3 regions of the Micromonospora sp. SCSIO 07396 genome follow, and region 1 is predicted to be linked to each of the others. Evidence: predicted binding sites of a transcription regulator. Region 1 holds the regulator's gene; each other region holds the start of a gene.
What was found. Region 1 encodes HrcA, which represses chaperone genes, less so after heat shock. Its sites were predicted from a motif close to GGTTNGCACNCTCNNNNNGAGNGTGCNAACC; they were not measured.
Positions count from the first base shown of each region.

Region 2: groES (co-chaperone GroES) is a predicted target of HrcA. The motif match lies at 2,277-2,307, and genes of this name have one in related genera.
Region 3: ACWCHM_RS24010 (FmdB family zinc ribbon protein) is a predicted target of HrcA. The motif match lies at 3,612-3,642, and genes of this name have one in related genera.

Region 1 covers NZ_CM132210.1:710,891-717,216, forward strand. Annotated here, with positions in the region: gene ACWCHM_RS03280 (enoyl-CoA hydratase-related protein) at 1-439, opposite strand, end outside; gene hemW (radical SAM family heme chaperone HemW) at 459-1,682, shown strand; gene ACWCHM_RS03290 (DUF4870 domain-containing protein) at 1,768-2,394, opposite strand; gene hrcA (heat-inducible transcriptional repressor HrcA) at 2,624-3,646, shown strand; gene dnaJ (molecular chaperone DnaJ) at 3,721-4,866, shown strand; gene ACWCHM_RS03305 (16S rRNA (uracil(1498)-N(3))-methyltransferase) at 5,021-5,755, shown strand; gene ACWCHM_RS03310 (histidine triad nucleotide-binding protein) at 6,146-6,326, shown strand, end outside.
Region 2 covers NZ_CM132210.1:95,308-101,633, reverse strand. Annotated here, with positions in the region: gene groL (chaperonin GroEL) at 109-1,755, opposite strand; gene groES (co-chaperone GroES) at 1,828-2,142, opposite strand; gene ACWCHM_RS00510 (THUMP-like domain-containing protein) at 2,504-3,772, shown strand; gene ybaK (Cys-tRNA(Pro) deacylase) at 3,783-4,262, shown strand; gene ACWCHM_RS00500 (sugar ABC transporter substrate-binding protein) at 4,478-5,578, shown strand; gene ACWCHM_RS00495 (ATP-binding cassette domain-containing protein) at 5,697-6,326, shown strand, end outside.
Region 3 covers NZ_CM132210.1:5,562,423-5,568,748, forward strand. Annotated here, with positions in the region: gene ACWCHM_RS23995 (UTP--glucose-1-phosphate uridylyltransferase) at 1-275, opposite strand, end outside; gene ACWCHM_RS24000 (diguanylate cyclase) at 285-2,546, opposite strand; gene ACWCHM_RS24005 (5-formyltetrahydrofolate cyclo-ligase) at 2,632-3,276, shown strand; gene ACWCHM_RS24010 (FmdB family zinc ribbon protein) at 3,668-4,063, shown strand; gene ACWCHM_RS24015 (hypothetical protein) at 4,969-5,226, shown strand; gene ACWCHM_RS24020 (hypothetical protein) at 5,548-5,739, opposite strand.

The DNA.
Region 1 (6,326 bases):
TCGCCGAGATCACCGCCGGGATCACCCCGATCCGCACCTCGGTGAAGGCGAACGTCGCCTCGGACGCGCAGACCGCCAGGTCGGCCGCCGCGATCAGGCCCAGGCCGCCGGCCCGGGCCGGCCCGGCCACCCGCGCCAGCACCGGCTTCGGGCACTCCCGCACCGCCACCAGCACGTCACCGAGTATCCCGGCCGGCACCGACCCGCTGGCGTACGCTGCCGCCGTCTCCTTCAGGTCGGCGCCGGAGCAGAACACCGGGCCGGTGTGGTCCAGCACGACCACCCGGACCGCGTCGTCGGCGATCGCCCCGGCGATCCCGGCCAGCAGCTCGGTCATCAGCGGGGTGGACAGCGCGTTGCGGTTGTGCGGGCTGTCCAGGGTGAGGGTGGTCACCCCACGGGCGGTGGCGACCCGCACGAGTCGGTCGGGAGAGGTCATGCCGGGCACACTAGTGGCCATGCCGGGCGTCCTTCCAGATGGTGAGACCGTTCCCGTCGACGGCGCGCTGCCCGCCACCGCTCTGCGGGAGGTCGGCGGGCGCGGCTTCGGCGTCTACCTGCACGTGCCGTTCTGCGCCAGTCGCTGCGGCTACTGCGACTTCAACACCTACACCGCAGCCGAGCTGGGCGGGGGTGCCGACCGCGAGTCGTACGCCGACACCGTGCTCGCCGAGCTGGCGCTCGCCGCCCGGGTGCTCGGCGACACCCCACCGCCCCGGGTCGACACGGTCTTCGTCGGCGGCGGCACGCCGACCCTGCTGCCCGCCGACGACCTGGCCCGGCTGCTGGACGGCATCGACCGCACCTGGGGGCTGGCCGCCGACGCCGAGGTGACCACCGAGGCCAACCCCGAGTCGGTGACCCCGGAGTCGCTGAAGACCCTGCGGGCCGCCGGCTACACCCGGATCTCGCTGGGCATGCAGTCCGCCGCCGCCGGGGTGCTGGCCGTCCTCGACCGCAACCACCGCCCGGGACGCGCCGCCGAGGCCGCCCGGGAGGCCCGTGACGCCGGGTTCGACCACGTCAACCTCGACCTGATCTACGGCACGCCGGGGGAGCGCCCGGAGGACTTCGCCGCCTCGCTGGACCAGGTGGTCGCCGCCGGGGTCGACCACGTCAGCGCGTACGCCCTGATCGTGGAGGACGGCACCCGGCTGGCCGCCCGGATGCGGCGCGGCGAGCTGCCGTACCCCTCCGACGACGTGGCGGCGGACCGTTACCTGGCCGCCGAGGCCGCCCTCGACGCGGCCGGTTTCTCCTGGTACGAGGTCTCCAACTGGGCCCGCAGCGGGGCCGCCCGGTGCCGGCACAACCTGCTGTACTGGACCGGCGGCGACTGGTGGGGCCTCGGCCCGGGGGCGCACAGCCACGTCGGCGGGGTGCGCTGGTGGAACGTCAAACACCCCACGACGTACGCCCAGCGGCTCGCCGCCGGGCACTCACCCGGCCTGGCCCGGGAGATCCTCACCCCGACCGAGACGCACACGGAGGACGTGATGCTGCGCCTGCGGCTCGCCTCCGGGCTGCCGCTGGACGTGCTGGACGACGCGGGCCGGGCCGCCGCCGCGCGGGCGCTGGCCGACGGGTTGCTGGACCCGGTGGCGTACCCGCAGGGGCGGGCGGTGCTCACCCTGCGCGGCCGGCTGCTGGCCGACGCGGTGGTGCGCGACCTGCTGCCCTGAGCACGGTTGCGCCGGCCGCCACCCGCCGGGGTGCGCCGGAGTCGGCGGTGGTGCCCGACCGGCCGGGGGAGCGGCCGGTCGGGACTCACTTGATGAAGCTGGTGGACATCGGATAGCGGTAGGCCTGGCCCTCGTTGGCCTTCATGCCGGCGATGATCCCGAACAGGATCTGGATCACCACGACCGCGATGCTGGGCAGGAAGAACAGGCACCAGCTCACGAACAGCAGCACGAACGCGATGATCGACCAGAGGATCTGGAAGTTCAGCGCGGCCAGGGCCTGCGCCCGGACGGCCGGCGACTGCTGCCCGCGCACCAGGTAGGCGATCAGCGGGGCGACGAAGCCGAGCGGGCCGAAGCTGATCAGCGCACCGGCGGCCCCGCCGAAGTGTGCGACCAGCGTCCAGGTCTTGTCCTCGCTGTTGGCGTAGCCGCCGCCCGGTGCACCGTAGGTGCCGCCGGTCGGATATCCGCCGCCGGGCTGGGGATAACCACCCGCGCCGGGCGGGGGGTAGCCACCCGGCGGGGGGTAGCCACCCGCCGGCGGCTGGTCACCGGTGGGCGGCGGATACCCGCCGGGCGGGGGATACCCGCCCGCCCCCGGAGCGCCGGACAGTGGTGCGGTGGGCGGCTCGTATGGCGAGCCCTGGCCGGCGTTCGGGTCCGGCGGATAGCCGTCCCCCGCGCCGGGCGGGCGAGGTGGTTCAGTCATGCCCGCCACGGTAGGGGCTGCCGGCAAGGGTGCACCAGAGCGACACTGGTGAGGTTGGCCTCGACGCTGCGTCAGCGCCGGGATCCGCCGGGGCGGGCGCACCGACGGTCCGTCCTGATCATCGCGGCGGCGGTACTGCCGACGTAGACTGGCACTCGCTACAGTCGAGTGCCAGAGTGCTTGCCCGGGTGCGCAAGCGCCCGGGGCGACGTGCGTCAGGAGGTGGGAGATGGGTCTCGACGACCGCAAACTCGCCGTGCTGCGGGCGATCGTCGAGGACTACGTCGCCACGCAGGAGCCCGTCGGCAGCAAGACGCTCGTCGAGCGGCACCAGCTCGGGGTCTCCCCGGCGACGGTCCGCAACGACATGGCGGTCCTGGAGGAGGAGGGCTACATCCGGCAGCCGCACACCAGCGCCGGCCGGGTCCCCACCGACCGGGGCTACCGCCTCTTCGTCGACCGGCTCTCCCGGGTCAAGCCGCTCAGCCCGGCCGAACGCCGGGCCATCGAGCGCTTCCTGGTCGGCGCGGTCGACCTCGACGACGTGGTGCACCGCACCGTACGCCTGCTGGCACAGCTCACCCGACAGGTCGCCGTGGTGCAGTACCCGTCGCTGGCCCGCTCGTCGGTGCGCCACCTGGAACTGGTGCCGATCTCCACCACCCGGCTGATGCTGGTCATGATCGCCGACACCGGGCGGGTCGAGCAGCGGCTGGTCGAGCTGGCCGCGCCGGTGCCCGCCGACGACGTCCTCGACCTGCGCCGGCTGGTCAACGAGAAACTGGTCGGGAGTCGGTTGTCCGACACTCCGCCGCTGGTGCAGGCGCTCGTCGACGAGAGTGCGCCACACCTGCGCGGCGCGATGACCACCCTGTCCACGGTGCTGCTGGAGACCCTGGTGGAACGCACCGAGGAGCGGCTGGCGCTGGCCGGCACCGCCAACCTCACCCGGGGTGGCCTACTCGACTTCCAGGGCTCGCTGCGACCCATCCTGGAGGCGCTCGAAGAGGAGGTCGTGCTGCTCAAGCTGATCGGCGAGGCGCAGCCGAGCACCACCCGGGTGCTGATCGGCGACGAGAACGAGGTCGACAATCTCCGGGCCGCCTCGGTGGTCAGCACCGGGTACGGCCCGGGCACCACCATCGTCGGTGGGCTGGGCGTGCTCGGCCCGACCCGGATGGACTACCCCGGCACCATCGCCACGGTCAGGGCCGTGGCACGCTACGTGGGCGAGCTGCTGGCCCAGAACTGACCAGTCCGGGCCGGCGGCCGGCTCCGGCCGCCGACCGGCGCAAACGCGAGACGAACATGAGGACACGGAACGCAGTGGCCAGGGACTACTACGGCATTCTCGGGGTGAGCCGGGAAGCCTCCGACGACGAGATCAAGCGCGCCTACCGCAAGCTGGCGCGGCAGTTCCACCCGGACGTCAATCCGGACCCGGAGGCACAGGAGAAGTTCAAGGACATCAACGCCGCGTACGAGGTCCTCTCGGACGACCGGAAGCGGCAGATCGTCGACCTGGGCGGCGACCCGCTCGCCCCGGGCGGCGGGGGCGCCGGCGGCCCGGGCGGCCCCGGCGGGGCGGGCCCGTTCGTCGGCTTCCAGGACATCATGGACGCCTTCTTCGGCGGTGCGGCCGGTGGCTCGCGGGGTCCCCGGCCGCGTACCCGGCCCGGTGCCGACGCGATCCTGCGGCTGGAACTGGACCTGCACGAGACCGCCTTCGGCGTCGAAGCCCCGATCACGGTGGACACCGCCGTGCTCTGCACCACCTGCTCCGGAGCGGGCACCGCGGCCGGCACCCACCTGGCGACCTGCGAGGCGTGCGGCGGCCGGGGCGAGGTGCAGTCGGTGCAGCGCACCTTCCTCGGCCAGGTCGTCTCGGCCCGGCCGTGCACCGTCTGCCAGGGCTACGGCACCACCATCCCGCACCCCTGCCCGACCTGCGCCGGCGACGGCCGGGTGCGGACCCGCCGCTCGCTGACCGTCAAGATCCCGGCCGGGGTGGAGGACGGCATGCGCATCCGGCTCGCCCAGCAGGGCGAGGTCGGCCCGGGTGGCGGCACCGCCGGTGACCTCTACGTCGAGATCCACGAGCGGCCGCACGACGTCTACTCCCGCAAGGGCGACGACCTGCACTGCCGGGTCACCGTCCCGATGACGGCCGCCGCGTTGGGTACCCGGCTCACCATCAAGACGCTGGACAGCGACGAGACCGTCGACGTCAAGGCCGGCACGCAGCCGGGCAGCACGCTGCGGCTGCGCGCCCAGGGCGTACCGCACCTGCGCGGCACCGGCCGGGGCGACCTCTACGTCCACCTCGACGTGCGTACCCCGACCAAGCTCGACGCCGACCAGGAGAAGATGCTGCGGGACTTCGCCAAGACCCGGGGCGAGGAGGTCGCCGAGCTGAGCAAGCAGGGCGGCTTCTTCTCCCGGATGCGCGACGCCTTCAACGGCCACGCGTGACGGGTCGGGCTGACCGGCCGGCCTCCTCCGGTCGGGCTGTTGTGGTCGGGTCCCGTGCGGTTTCGTGCCGGTCGGCTCGTCCCGGTCGGGGCGTCCCGGTCGGCCGGAGTCCCGGGTGGCTCCCCGGCCGGCCGGGCCGGTTAGCCTGATCGGCGTGTCCGCGCCGCTGTTCCTGGTCGAGTCGCTGCCCCCCGCCGACCAGGTCACCCTGGACGGCCCCGAGGGGCACCACGCCGCGACCGTGCAACGGCTGCGCGTCGGCGAGGAACTGCTGCTCGCCGACGGGCGGGGCGGCACCGCCACCGCTGTGGTCACCGCCGTCGGCCGGGGCGCCCTCGACCTCACCGTCACCTCCCGGGGGTACGTCGACGCGGACGTCCCCCGGCTGGTGGTGGTGCAGGGCATCGCCAAGGGTGACCGGGGCGAGTTGGCAGTCCAGGCGATGACCGAGGTCGGAGTGGACGAGATCGTGCCCTGGGCGGCGTCCCGCTCGGTGGCGCAGTGGCGCGGTGACCGGGGCGTACGGGCCCGGGAGAAGTGGGTGACGACGGCCCGGGAGGCGGCCAAACAGGCCCGCCGGGCGTGGCTGCCGGTGGTGGCCGGCTCCCCGGACGAGTCCACCGCCACGGTGGCGCGTCGGATCGCCGGGGCGGGCACGGCGTTCGTCCTGCACGAGGAGGCCGAGGAGCGGCTCACCACGGTCGACCTGCCGAGCGCCGGCGAGATCGTCCTGGTCGTCGGGCCCGAGGGCGGCATCGCCCCGGCCGAGCTGGCCACCTTCACCGATGCGGGTGCCCGCCCGGTACGCCTGGGCCCCTCGGTCCTGCGTACCTCCACCGCCGGCCCCGCCGCCCTGGCCGTCCTCTCCACCCGCCTCACCCGCTGGTAACACCCCACCCCACCCCACGCTGCCCTCCCGCCTCGCCCCCGCCTCGCCCCCGACCTGCCCTGGTGATCAAGAGGTTTGCGTCATCGCCGGGGCCGATTCGTGCCGCAAACTTCTTGGTCACCGTCCCATTGGTGCCGTCTGCTGGCGGTGTCTTCGGTGATCAAGAGGTTTGCGTCATCGCCAGCCCCATTCCTGCCCCAAACTTCTTGGTCACCGCGCCCGCACCGCCGCCCCCTGGTGGTGTGCCCCGTGATCAAGAGGTTTGCGTCATCGGCCGGCCGGATTCTGACGCGAACCTCTTGATCACCGGGGGAACGGTGGGGCGGGGGTAGCGGGGGAGGGCGGGGAGGGGGCGGGGGAGGGGAGTGGGGTGGTCTTTAGAGTGGGGGGATGGGAGCCGACTGTCTGTTCTGCCGCATCGTCGCCGGGGAGATTCCGGCCACCATCGTCAAGGAGACCGCCACCATCCTGGCGTTCCGTGACATCGGGCCGAAGGCGCCGGTGCACGTGCTGATCATCCCCAAGGAGCACTACGCCGATGTGGCGACGCTCGGCCAGGGTGACCCGGGGC
Region 2 (6,326 bases), 620 kb from region 1:
ACCGGGCCGGCCGCCAACCACGTCACCGTTCCGTAAGCAGCCGTCACCGTACGCGTCAGGGCGCACCGCCGACGTCGACGGTGCGCCCTGGGCTGGCGTGCTACCGGGTCAGAAACCCGGGCCGTGCTGGTGGCCGTGACCGTGGCCGTGGCCGTGCCCACCGGCGGCGGCCGGCTCCGGCTGCTCCGGCTTCTCGACCACCAGGCTCTCGGTGGTCAGCAGGAGACCGGCGATCGACGCGGCGTTGGTGACCGCGTTGCGGGTCACCTTCACCGGGTCGATGATGCCGGACTTCACCAGGTCGACGTACTCGCCCTGGGCGGCGTCGAGGCCCTGGCCCCAGTCCTGGCCGGCGACCTTCTCCACCACCACGTAGCCGTCGTGGCCGGCGTTCTGGGCGATCCAGCGCAGCGGCTCGACCAGCGCCTTGCGCACGATCGAGACACCGACCTTCTCGTCACCGGTCAGGCCGAGGTCGTCGTCGAGCACCGAGCGGATCTGGGCCAGCGCGGCACCGCCGCCGGGAACCGTCCCCTCCTCGACCGCGGCCTTGGTGGCGGCGATCGCGTCCTCGATGCGGTGCTTGCGCTCCTTCATCTCGACCTCGGTCGCCGCGCCCGCCTTGATGACCGCGATGCCGCCGGAAAGCTTCGCCAGCCGCTCGGCCAGCTTCTCCCGGTCCCAGTCGGAGTCGGACGCCTCGATCTCCTTGCGGATCTGGGCGACCCGGTCGGCGACCTCGGCGGACCTGCCGCCGCCGTCGACGACGGTGGTGTTCTCCTTGTCGACCACGACGCGCCGGGCGGTGCCGAGCGCCTCCAGGCCGACCTGGTCGAGCCGGTAGCCCAGCTCCGGGGCGACCAGCTCGGCGCCGGTCAGGATCGCCATGTCCTGGAGCATCGCCTTGCGGCGGTCACCGAAGCCGGGGGCCTTGACCGCGCAGACCTTGATGGTCTTGCGGATCGCGTTGACCACCAGGGTGGACAGCGCCTGACCCTCGACGTCCTCGGCGACGATCAGCAGCGGCTTGCTGTTCTGGAGGACCTTCTCCAGCAGCGGCAGCAGCTCCTCGATCGCCGAGATCTTCTGGGTGGTGATGAGGATGTACGGGTCCTCCAGCACCGACTCCTGCGACTCCGAGTCGGTGACGAAGTTCGGCGAGATGAAGCCCTTGTCGAACTGGAGACCCTCGGTCACCTCCAGCTCGGTGGTCAGGGTGGAGCCCTCCTCGACGGTGATGACACCGTCGCGGCCGACCCGCTCCATCGCCTCGGCGATCAGCTCACCGATGGTGGCGTCCTGCGCCGAGATCGTCGCGACGTGCGCGATCGACTTCTTGTCGGCCACCTCGACGGCCCGGCCGAGCAGCGCCTCGGAGACCTTGGTGGCCGCCGCGTCGACGCCCCGCTTGAGGCCGGTCGGGTTGGCCCCGGCGGCCACGTTGCGCAGGCCCTCGCGGACCATCGCCTGGGCCAGCACGGTCGCGGTGGTGGTCCCGTCGCCGGCGACGTCGTTGGTCTTCGTCGCCACCTCCTTGACCAGCTGCGCGCCGAGGTTCTCGTACGGGTTGGTGAGCTCGATCTCCTTGGCGATGGTCACACCATCGTTGGTGATCGTCGGCGCACCGAATTTCTTGTCCAGGACGACGTTGCGCCCGCGCGGGCCGAGGGTGACCTTGACCGCGTCCGCGAGGGCGTTGACACCGTGCTCCAGCAGGTGCCGGGCGTCGTCCGAGAAGCTCAGGATCTTCGCCATGAATGTCCCTTCGAAGCGTCGTCGCCCCGGCCCGGCGAGCCGGACCGGGGCGACGACACGGGAATCGGTTGGTTACTTCTCGATGACCGCGAGAACGTCGCGGGCGGAGAGCACCAGGTACTCCTCGCCGGCGTACTTGATCTCGGTGCCGCCGTACTTCGAGTAGAGGACGGTGTCGCCGACCTTGACGTCGAGCGGCACGCGGTTGCCCTTGTCGTCGATCCGGCCGGGGCCGACGGCGAGGACGGTGCCCTCCTGCGGCTTCTCCTTGGCGGTGTCGGGGATCACGATGCCCGACGCCGTGGTGGTCTCAGCCTCGTTCGCCTGGACCACGATCCGGTCCTCGAGCGGCTTGATCGCAACCTTGGTCGCGGTAGTCACGGGCATACCCTCCTGGGGTACTTGGTTTCGTTGCCGGCCGAGAGTCCGACCAGCGTCAATCTGCCACATGCCACCGGGCGGGGCCGTCGTCGCGGGTGCCGGTCCGCCTGGCGTTCAGCACCCGGACCGGATGGCCCGGACGCTGGCACCCTCGGGGTGAGAGTGCTAATCGCAGGTTATTCCTCGGCTAGCACTCCGTCAAGGAGAGTGCCAATCTGCCGCCCTCCGTGTCGGCTCCCGTCGCGCGCCCCGGCCCGCCCGGCGATGATCAACTCAATGGTGGCCATGGTGCGGTGACGACACCGGCCGGACACCGCACCGTCGGCCCGACTGGATCGATCCACCGGCCGGGCCGGACAATGGGCGGGTGGATCTCGACCAGTTCGCCGCGCTGCGTACCGCCGAGGGGTCGGCCGTGCTCGCCGCGGCGGCCGGGGTGGCCGGCGGCGACCCGCTGGTCGCGGCGGCGGCGCTGCGCTCGCGCGGGGTGCCGCCCGGGCTGGCCGCCGCCGCGCTGACCCAGGCCGAGCTGCGCCGCCGGGCGGTCGGCAAGTTCGGCCCGGAGGCGGCCGGGATGTTCCTCACCCGCCCCGGCCTGGAGCAGGCCACCCGCCGGGTGGTCGCCGACCGGCGGGCCGCCCGGCTCGCCGCCGCCGGGGTGCGCACCCTCGCCGACCTGGGTTGCGGCCTCGGTGCCGACGCGCTCGCCGCCGCCCGCGCCGGCATCCGGGTGTACGGCGTGGAGGCCGACCCCGTCACCGCCGCGTTGGCCGCCGCGAACGCCGGGGCCGCCGGGCTGGCCGGGATGTTCACCGTGGAGTGCGGCGACGCGACGGCCTTCGACGTGACCCGGGTCGACGCGGTCTTCTGCGATCCGGCCCGGCGGCGGGCCGGCACCGGCCGGCGGATCTTCGACCCGGACGCCTACTCGCCGCCGTGGGACTTCGTCACCGGGCTGGTGGCGCGGGTGCCGCACACGGTGGTGAAGGTGGCCCCCGGCATCGACCACGCGTTGATCCCGGCCGACGCCGAGGCGGAGTGGGTGAGCGTCGACGGGGACCTGGTCGAGGCGGCCCTGTGGTGCGGCGCGCTCGCCGGGGTGCCCCGCCGGGCGACCGTCCTGCGGTCGGGGCCCGCCGACCGGCGGCGGCCGGCGGACGGTTCGCCCGCCGACCATCCCGCCGACCGCGAGCCGGTCGCCGTCCACCGGTTGACCGGCACCGGTACGGCCGAGGCCCCGGTCGGCCCGGTCCGGCGCTACCTGTACGACCCGGACCCGGCGGTGGTCCGGTCGCACCTGGTCGCCGAACTGGCCGACACCCTCGACGCGACGCTTGCCGACCCGAGCATCGCCTACCTCTACGCGGACACCCCGCGTCCCACCCCGTTCGGCAGGTGCCTGGAGATCGTCGACGTGCTGCCGTTCTCGCTGAAACGGCTGCGCGCGCTGCTGCGGGAACGCCGGGTCGGCCGGGTCGAGATCCTCAAGCGGGGCTCGGCGTTGTCGCCCGAGCAGCTGCGGCGGGACCTGCGACTGGCCGGGGAGAATCCGGCCAGCCTGGTGCTGACCCGGGTGGCCGGGGCGCCGACGGTGCTGATCGGCCGACCGGTCGCGGACGGCGGCCCGCCGGGCTAGCGTGACCGGCATGGCGGGACAGGCCACTGCGGCGACGGCACTGCTGACCAAGCGGAAGATCGCCCACCGCACCCACCCGTACGACGTCGCGCCGGACGCGCCGAACTACGGCGCGCTGGTCGCGGCGGCGCTCGGGGTGCCGCCGGAGCGGGTGTTCAAGACGCTCGTCGCCGAGGTCGACGGGGCGCTGGCGGTGGCGGTCGTCCCGGTCACCGGCGAGCTGAACCTCAAGGCGCTGGCCACGGCGCTGGGCGGCAAGCGGGCCGCGCTGGCCGACCGGGCCGCCGCCGAGCGGAGCACCGGGTACGTGCGGGGCGGGATCAGCCCGCTGGGCCAGCGACGGCGGCTGCCGACGGTGGTCGACGTCTCGGCGCTGGACCACGACACCGTCTACGTGTCGGCCGGCCGGCGGGGGTTGCAGCTCCAACTCGCCCCGGCGGACCTGGTCGCCCTCACCGACGCCGGCACCGCGCGGATCGCCGCCGGCTGACCCCGGCCGGCGGTCGGCAGCCGGCCGCAGACCGGACACGCAGCGTGATTACGGGGCGGGTGTCCTGCGGGTGACAACCGCGTTGCTGAATTGTTACCGCCGCCAACAAACTTCTGACCTCGGCAGTCTTGCGCCCGCGTTGTGAGCGGGAATACGTTGCCGGACACAACAAAACACCGACCACTCCTCCCCCACCCTCGAAAGGACCCGTGCAGATGCGCAAGGGCTTCCTCACCTTCGCCGCCGTCGGCCTGCTGGCCACCGGCAGCATGGCCGCCTGCGGCGACGACTCCAGCAGCAACGACGCCGGCGGCGACGCCGCCAAGAAGCCGAAGATCGGCGTCATCCTGCCGGACAGCAAGTCCTCCGCCCGCTGGGAGACCGCCGACCGCAGGTTCCTCAAGGCCGCCTTCGACGCCGCCGGTGTCGAGTCGGACATCCAGAACGCCCAGAACGACAAGAACGCCTTCCAGACCATCGCCGACCAGATGATCACCAGCGGGGTCACCACCCTGATGATCGTCAACCTGGACTCCGGCACCGGCAAGGCCGTGCTGGACAAGGCGAAGTCGCAGGGCGTCGCGACGATCGACTACGACCGGCTCACCCTGGGCGGCTCCGCCCAGTACTACGTCAGCTTCGACAACGAGGCCGTCGGCAAGCTCCAGGGCGAGGGCCTGGTCAAGTGCCTGACCGAGAAGGGCGTCAAGAACCCGACGGTCGCCTACCTCAACGGCTCGCCGACCGACAACAACGCCACCCTGTTCAAGAACGGCTACGACTCGGTGCTCAAGCCGAAGTTCGAGTCGAAGGAATACACCAAGGGCCCGGACCAGTCGGTGCCGGACTGGGACCCGGCGCAGGCCGCCACGATCTTCGAGCAGATGCTCACCCAGACCGGCGGCAAGATCGACGGTGTGCTCTCCGCCAACGACGGCCTCGGCAACGCGGCCATCTCGGTGCTGAAGAAGAACAAGCTCAACGGCAAGGTCCCGGTCACCGGCCAGGACGCCGACGTGACCGGCCTGCAGAACATCCTCGCCGGTGACCAGTGCATGACCGTCTACAAGGCCGTCAAGAAGGAGGCCGACGCGGCCGCCGAGCTGGCCATCGCCGTGGCCAAGGGCGAGCGCAAGGAGACCGGGCAGACGGTCAAGGACCCGGAGAGCGGCCGGGACGTCCCGTCCGTGCTGCTGGAGCCGAAGGCGATCGACAAGGCGACCGTCAAGGACGTCGTGGCCGACGGCTACGTCGACAAGGCGAAGCTCTGCACCGGCGCGTACGCCGCGCTCTGCACCGCCAACGGCATCAGCTGACCGTACGACGAGCGTCGTACCCCGTCGACGCGACGCCGCCCGGCACGGAACCCCGTGCCGGGCGGCGCTCGCCGCCGGACGGGCTCCGAGATCTTCCCTCCGTCCGAAGGAGACCCCCGTGTCCGCGACCCCCCTGCTGGAACTGCGCGGGATCGACAAGAGCTTCGGTCCCGTCCAGGTCCTGCGCGACGTCGCCCTCGCCGCCCACGCCGGAGAGGTGACCGCACTGGTCGGCGACAACGGCGCCGGCAAGTCCACCCTGGTCAAGTGCATCAGCGGCATCTACCCGGCCGACGCCGGCGAGTTCCTCTTCGACGGCCGACCGGTGACCATCAACAGCCCCCGGGACGCCGCCACGCTCGGCATCGAGGTCGTCTACCAGGACCTCGCGCTCTGCGACAACCTCGACATCGTGCAGAACATGTTCCTCGGCCGGGAGAAGCACAGCGGGCTGGTGCTCGACGAGCCGACCATGGAACAGATGGCGGCGGAAACCCTCGCCGGGCTCTCCGTACGGACGGTGAAGTCGCTGCGCCAACACGTCTCCAGCCTCTCCGGCGGGCAGCGGCAGACCGTCGCCATCGCCAAGGCGGTGCTCTGGAACAGCAAGCTGGTCATCCTCGACGAGCCGACCGCCGCACTGGGCGTGGCACAGACCGCCCAGGTCCTCGAACTGGTCCGCCGGCTGGCCGACAACGGGCTGGCCGTGGTGCTGATCTCGCACAACATGAACGACGTCTTCGCGGTC
Region 3 (6,326 bases), 2.6 Mb from region 1:
CGGGCCTCCAGATCGGGGCGACGGTCGAAGTGGTCCACCATCGACGTCTTGCCCCGCCCGGTGATCAGCAGCACGTCACCGATGCCGGCCTGGGCGGCCTCCTCGACGATGTACTGGAGCACCGGTCGGTCGATCACCGGTAGCAGCTCCTTGGGCACCGCCTTCGTGGCCGGCAGGAACCGGGTGGCCAGGCCGGCGGCCGGGATGACAGCCTTGACCGCGCGGGCGCGACCGGTCGCGGCGGTCGCTGAGGGGTTCGCTGAGTGCTCCGACATGCCGCGAGACTATCGGCCACGGCTCTGCCGCGGCGGGTGAGGACCGGAAGACGCGCCGCCCGGCTGCGTCACACCGGGAGCGCCGACGGCGTGCCGACCGGCCGACCCGTCGGCCGGCAGGTCGTCGACGGAACCCCGGTCGGGGGGCGGCCGACGGATGGGTGGCCGGTCGGCGGGGGGCGGCCCGGCGCGGGGCAGGCCGTCGTCCGGGCTGGTCGCCCCCGCCGGCACGGCGATCTCCCCGACCGCGCCGTCGGCTGCCGGCGTCGGGCGGGGCCGGGCGGTCGCCACCCGGTAGCCGTCCCGGCCGGCACCCTTGGCCGCGTACAACGCCTCGTCGGCGGCGTCCAGCACCTCCGCGCCGGTGCTGGCGTGATCGGGATAGACGGCGATGCCGATGGAGACCGACACCGCGATCGTCGTCGGGACCCCCGCGTGACCGACCACCACGACCGGGGTTTCCCGCACCGCCGCACCCAACCGCTCGGCCACGGTCGCCGCGCCCCGGGCGTCGGTCTCCGGCAGCAGCACCACGAACTCCTCACCGCCCTGCCGGAAGGCGAGGTCCACCTCGCGGATCTCGCCGCGCACCCGACGGGCGAACTCGGCGAGCACCGCGTCCCCGGCGGCGTGCCCGTAACTGTCGTTGACGGCCTTGAAGCGGTCCAGGTCGAGGACGAGGATGCTGAGCATCCGACCGAACCGGCTGGCCCGTTCCACCTCCCGACGCAGCGACTCGCGCAGATAGCGGTAGTTCCACAGCCCGGTCAACGGGTCGGTCAACGACAGCCGCTGCGCCTCCTCGTGCACCCGGACGTTCTCCACCGCCACCGCCGCGTGCCCGGCGAAGGTACGCAGGGTGGCCAGGTCGTCGTCGTCGAACTCGTCGCCGCCCAGCCGGTCGTAGAGGACCAGCACGCCGCCCGCGGGCTCCCGACCGGTGACGTCCCCGCCGGGCGCGGTGAACGGCACCGCCACGTACGTCTCGCACCACGGTTCGCCGGGCGGCGTCGACCCGGGCGGCACCCGACCGCGCTGCGGTTCCCCGGTGGCGGCGACCGCGCCGACCACCCCCGCGCCCACCGGCACCCGCAACTCCTCCGGCTCGGTGCCCGCCGGGCAGCGCCCCGCCAGCCCCTCGGCGCACCGCCCGACCAGCGTCGCGGCGTCGTCGCGCAGCAGCACCGCCCCGGCCCGCGCCCCGGTCGCCGCGATGGCGCTGTGCAGGATCACCCGCAGGATGCGTTGCAGGTCGTGGGTGCTGGCCAGGGTGTCCCCGAGCACCCCGAGGTGCCCGCGCAGCTGGTCCCGGCTGCTGGTCAGCGCGGCCACGTACCCGGCGGTCTCCCGGATCATCCGGTTGAACGCGGCGGCGAGCCGGCCGATCTCGTCCCGGCTGCGCACCGGCACCCGGGCGGTCAGGTCGCCCCGGGCCACCCGGTCCACCGCCCCGGCCAGTTCCACCAGCGGCCGGGTGGTGACCCGGGCCAGCCGCCACGCGGTCAGCACGGCCAGCACGGCGGCCAGCAGCACCGCCCCGACCAGCGCCGCCGGCAGGCCCGACGGTCGTTCACCGGCGACGGAGAGCAGCAGCGGCAGCGGCTGCCCGGGGGCCGGCCCGAGCCGCCGCACGTACCGGCCGTCGGGGGTCGTCGTGACCCGGTCGCCGTCGAGGCCGCCGGCGGCGGCGAGCACCTCCCCGCGTACCCGCCGGGTCTCGGTGGTGTGGGTGATCCGGTCGGGGCCGTCGGCGTCGTCGAGCAGGGTGACCGCGACGCCTGTCGCGGCGGCCAGCCGGGCCACGAACGCCGGATCGACGATCTCGGCGGCGGCCACCGCGCCGAGCGGCGCGCCAGCCGGGTCCCGCAGGTCCACCCGGGCGCTCAGCGCCCGCACCGGCCCGCTGGTCCGGGCCGTCCCCGTACAGTCCTGCCAGGGGGTCGCCGGCCCGCCAGGGGTGGCGTACGTGGTGCCGCCGGCCACGTCGGTGACCAGCACGGCGGCGGCCAGCCCTCGGCTGACCACCTGACCGGCCGCGCCCGCCCGGGTCGCCGGGTCGGGGCGCAGGGCCACCGCGTCGGCGGCGGCCCGCAACTGCTGGCAGAGCGCGTCGATCGAGGTACGCACGGCGGACGCGGCCAGGCCGAGGCGTTCGGTGGACCGGCTGCGGTCCACCGTCGACAGGGTGCTGCCGACGAAGACCGCGCCGAGCAGCACCGGACCGAGCACCACCGTGAGGAAGGCCGCCGTCAACCGCCCGCGTAGCGTCAACGCTGTCCCCCCGGAAGTTCCAGGCCCGTTCCTGCGATGCTGACACAGAGCGACCGATTTGACAGCGTTGCGTCAGGAGTGTTGCGTGCCCGATTTTTCTGATGGAGCGGACGTCGCCCACGCGGCCAAACGCGAGACACGGACCGCGCTGCTCGCCCGCCGCCGGGCGCTCACCGCAGCACAGCGGGCCGCCGCTGCGGCGCGCATGCAGGCCGAGCTGACCGCACTGGTACGCCGGCTGCGGCCGACCAGGATGACCGGGTACGTGCCGGTCGGCTCCGAGCCGGGCGGCCCCGACCTGCCCGACGTGCTGCGGGCCGCATTGCCGGCCGGGGCGGAACTGCTGCTGCCGGTGCTGTGCGACGACCTCGACCTGGACTGGGCCCCGTACGCCGGACCGGACACCCTGGTCGCCGCCGGCCGGGGCATGCGCGAACCAGGCGGACCCCGGCGGGGGCGGGCGGCGATCGTCGGGGCCTCCCTGGTGGTGGTGCCCGCGCTGGCGGTGGACCGGCGCGGGCTGCGGCTGGGTCGGGGCGGCGGCTCCTACGACCGGGCCCTGGCCCGGGTGCCGGCGACCACCCTGACCGTGGCGCTGCTACACGACGGCGAACTGCTCCCGGAGCTGCCCGGCCAGCCGCACGACCGGCCGGTGGGCGCCGCGCTCACCCCGGCGGACGGGTTGCTCACGCTCCCGCCGCCCGGCCCCGTCGATCATGTGGTGGGTTGACCCCGTGGTCCGGGTCGATGCTGTGGTCGGGTTCATGCTGTGGTCGGCTCGATGTCGGGGCGTCGGCGGGTGCGGGTCGGCTGATGTGTGGGCTTCGGCCGGGTGCGGGTCGGCGATGTCGTGGGCTTCGGCCGGGTGACGACCCGGCCGGCGATGTCGTGGGCTTCGGCCGGGTGCGGGCCGGTCGATGTGGTGGTCCGGCACGATGTCGGAGCCCGGGCCGATGTCGGGGCCACTGGTGGAGTGTGGTCCGCAGCTGGCGGGCCGGGTGCACGGACGCCCGGCGGGCGGATGACGATCACGTCCGCTGGACGAACCCGGGTCCGATGACGCACCATTGGCACTCGAATACGTCGAGTGCCAACCGGCCGTACCAGATCCGGAGGAGAACGTGCCCACGTACCAGTACGCCTGCACCGCGTGCGGCCACCAGCTCGAGGCGGTGCAGTCGTTCTCCGACGAGCCGCTGACCGAGTGCCCCGCGTGCGAGGGGCGGCTGCGCAAGGTCTTCAACTCGGTCGGGGTCGTGTTCAAGGGCTCCGGCTTCTACCGCACCGACTCCCGGGCCTCCGGCAGCGAGGGCAAGAGCGGCGCGGCGAAGCCGACGAAGTCGGAGGGCGCCTCGTCCGGCGGAGACTCCTCCGGTTCCGGCTCGTCGTCCAACTCGGGCTCGTCCAGCTCGGGCTCGTCGCCCAGCTCGGGCGGGTCCTCGGCCTCCGGCTCGCCGTCGTCCGGCTCCGGTTCCTCCAGCCCCACCAAGTCCCCCGCCCCCAGCACCTCCTCCTAACCCTCCCCCTCCCTCCCCCCCACCCCCACCCACCCCCGGCCACCCGAGCTGATCAAGAGATTTACGTCAAGTTGATCTCTACGGATGACGTAAACCTCTTGATCAGCTGACGCAAAGCTCTTGATCACCGAGCTGGGCCGGGGGTGGCGGGCAGGGTGGGGTTTTCCACAGGGCGAGCCGTTGTCCACAGGCTGTGGACGACGGCTCGTGAGGTGTGCAGTTTCCGCCTAACCTGCTGAGCCGGGACGCCACCACGGCGTCCCGGTGGACAGCGGAGGTGGAGCATGGCGGCCAGCGGCGCGGACGGTCACGGCTCGCTACGACCGTTCCGCTGGCCGCGTCGGCCGGGTGGGGCGACCCTGCTGCGTGCGGCGCTGGTGGCCGTTCTGCTGGGGCTGGCGGTGATCGTCCTGGACGCTCCGGAGGACTGCGCCCCCGGTGCTTCCCCGACCATGAGGTTCCCGGTCGCGGCGGGGATCTACGACGCGAAGGGCCCTACCGGGTCGACCGGCCCTACCGGTACGCAGGGACCTGCCGGCGCGCGAGGCCCCACCGGCCTGGAGAGACCTGCCGGTACGCGAGGCCCCACCGGCCTAGAGATGCCTGCTGGCGTGACGGGTCTTGCCGTTGTGAAGGGACCTGCCGACAGGCGGGGGCCCGCCGATTCGGCAGTCCTCCCGGGCACGACATTCAGCGCGATCGGCTGCACTGCCGCACCGGACCGCGGGGCGGACGGTTCTGCCTCCGCGGACCCGCCCGGCCCCGCCGCGCCCCGCAGGCGTACGGGTGCCGACGGGGTCGCCGTCCCCCATGGGCAGGATGGCGGCCGACCCCCGGCCAACCGTGATCGATCCGTCGACGGGGTCGCTCCGGCTGCACTGCCACTGCCGAGCGGCTTCGTCGGCGTGCCCGTACGCCTGGCCGAGCCGGCCGCCCTCGCGGTGTTGCGCCCCGGCGCGCGGGTCGACCTGCTCGTGTTACCGGCGGGACGGGACGCCGGCGAGACGGTCCTGCTGGCAGCCGACGCGCTGGTGCTCGACGTGGTGGGTGGGGACGCCGCCGACGGCTCGTCCGCGCTCTACCTGGCGGTCCCGCCCGATCAGGCGCAGCGCTCCGTCAGCCAGCCGGAGGGCAGCCGGTTCAGTGTCGTCATCCGGAGATGATCCAACCGCCGGTGGGTCTGCGGCGTGCCGCCCGGCATCAGGTCGGTCCCCGAAGGCCAGGTCACGCTCCCATGCGGACGACACGATCACGCTGGCCGGCTCCGCCGGCCCGTCAGCGCGCACCCGTAGCGCGTCCGCGACGGCACGCCGGTCGACCCTCGGCACCTCGTCGTAGCCCGTCCGGCGAGTCAGGGTGCCCTGCGGATCCATGTCGACGGCCACCACCCGGTGACCCCGTTCAGCGCCAGCCCCGCCAGTGGGCGCCGCACCGGATGGGGGCCAGTGGATCTTGCCAAGATCATGCCGGGCGGCTCCGGGTGGTCAGCTCCAGTGCGGAGGGCGTTCGGCGAGCAACCAGTCGTCGTTGCCGCCCCGGCGCTCACCCCAACCGAAGTCGGTGTCGTCGGTGGTCTGCTCGGGCAGCACCACGAAGTCGTCGCTGAGGTCGACCGTACGGTCGTCGTCGCCGGGCACACCATGCCCGGCCGGGTCCTCGGGGATCACGATCGGCAACACTACCCCGCACCGGTTCCACCCCGACGTACCACGGAAGGTTCCTGTCCGGCAGCCGCCCGAACCGCAGCGGACCGGACCCCGACACCGACCCCCCGGCGAGTCAGGCCGCAGGCCGGAGATGAGCCGCCAGACTGGTGGGGCCACCCCGAGCCGGGATGAAGCCGAGCGTACCGCCGTCAGTCCGCAGGTTGCCCCAGTCGAAGACCGCCGGGTCGAACCGCCTGACCGGGTCGCCGCGTTGGTAGCGTCGGACGGCGTGACGACGCCCAGCGGTGCCAGCCCCGAGGACGAGTACTGGCGACGCCCACCCACACAGCCCCCCACCGGACCGACGCCCCCGTCGGGCGACGCGGGTACGACGGAACGGACGGACCCCGCCCCGTCCCCCCGGTCACACCCGCCCACCGCCGACGGGTCGGGTACACACGGGACTACCCCAACAGGTCCCGGGCAGGCATCCAGCGGAGCCGAAGCCGACGCGGAAAGGCCAGACTCCGCAGCCGGCGCGGGAGTGAGCAACGCCGGAGCCGGCATGAAGGAGGGAACCACCGCAGCCGCAGCCGGCCCGGAAGAGGGAACAGGAG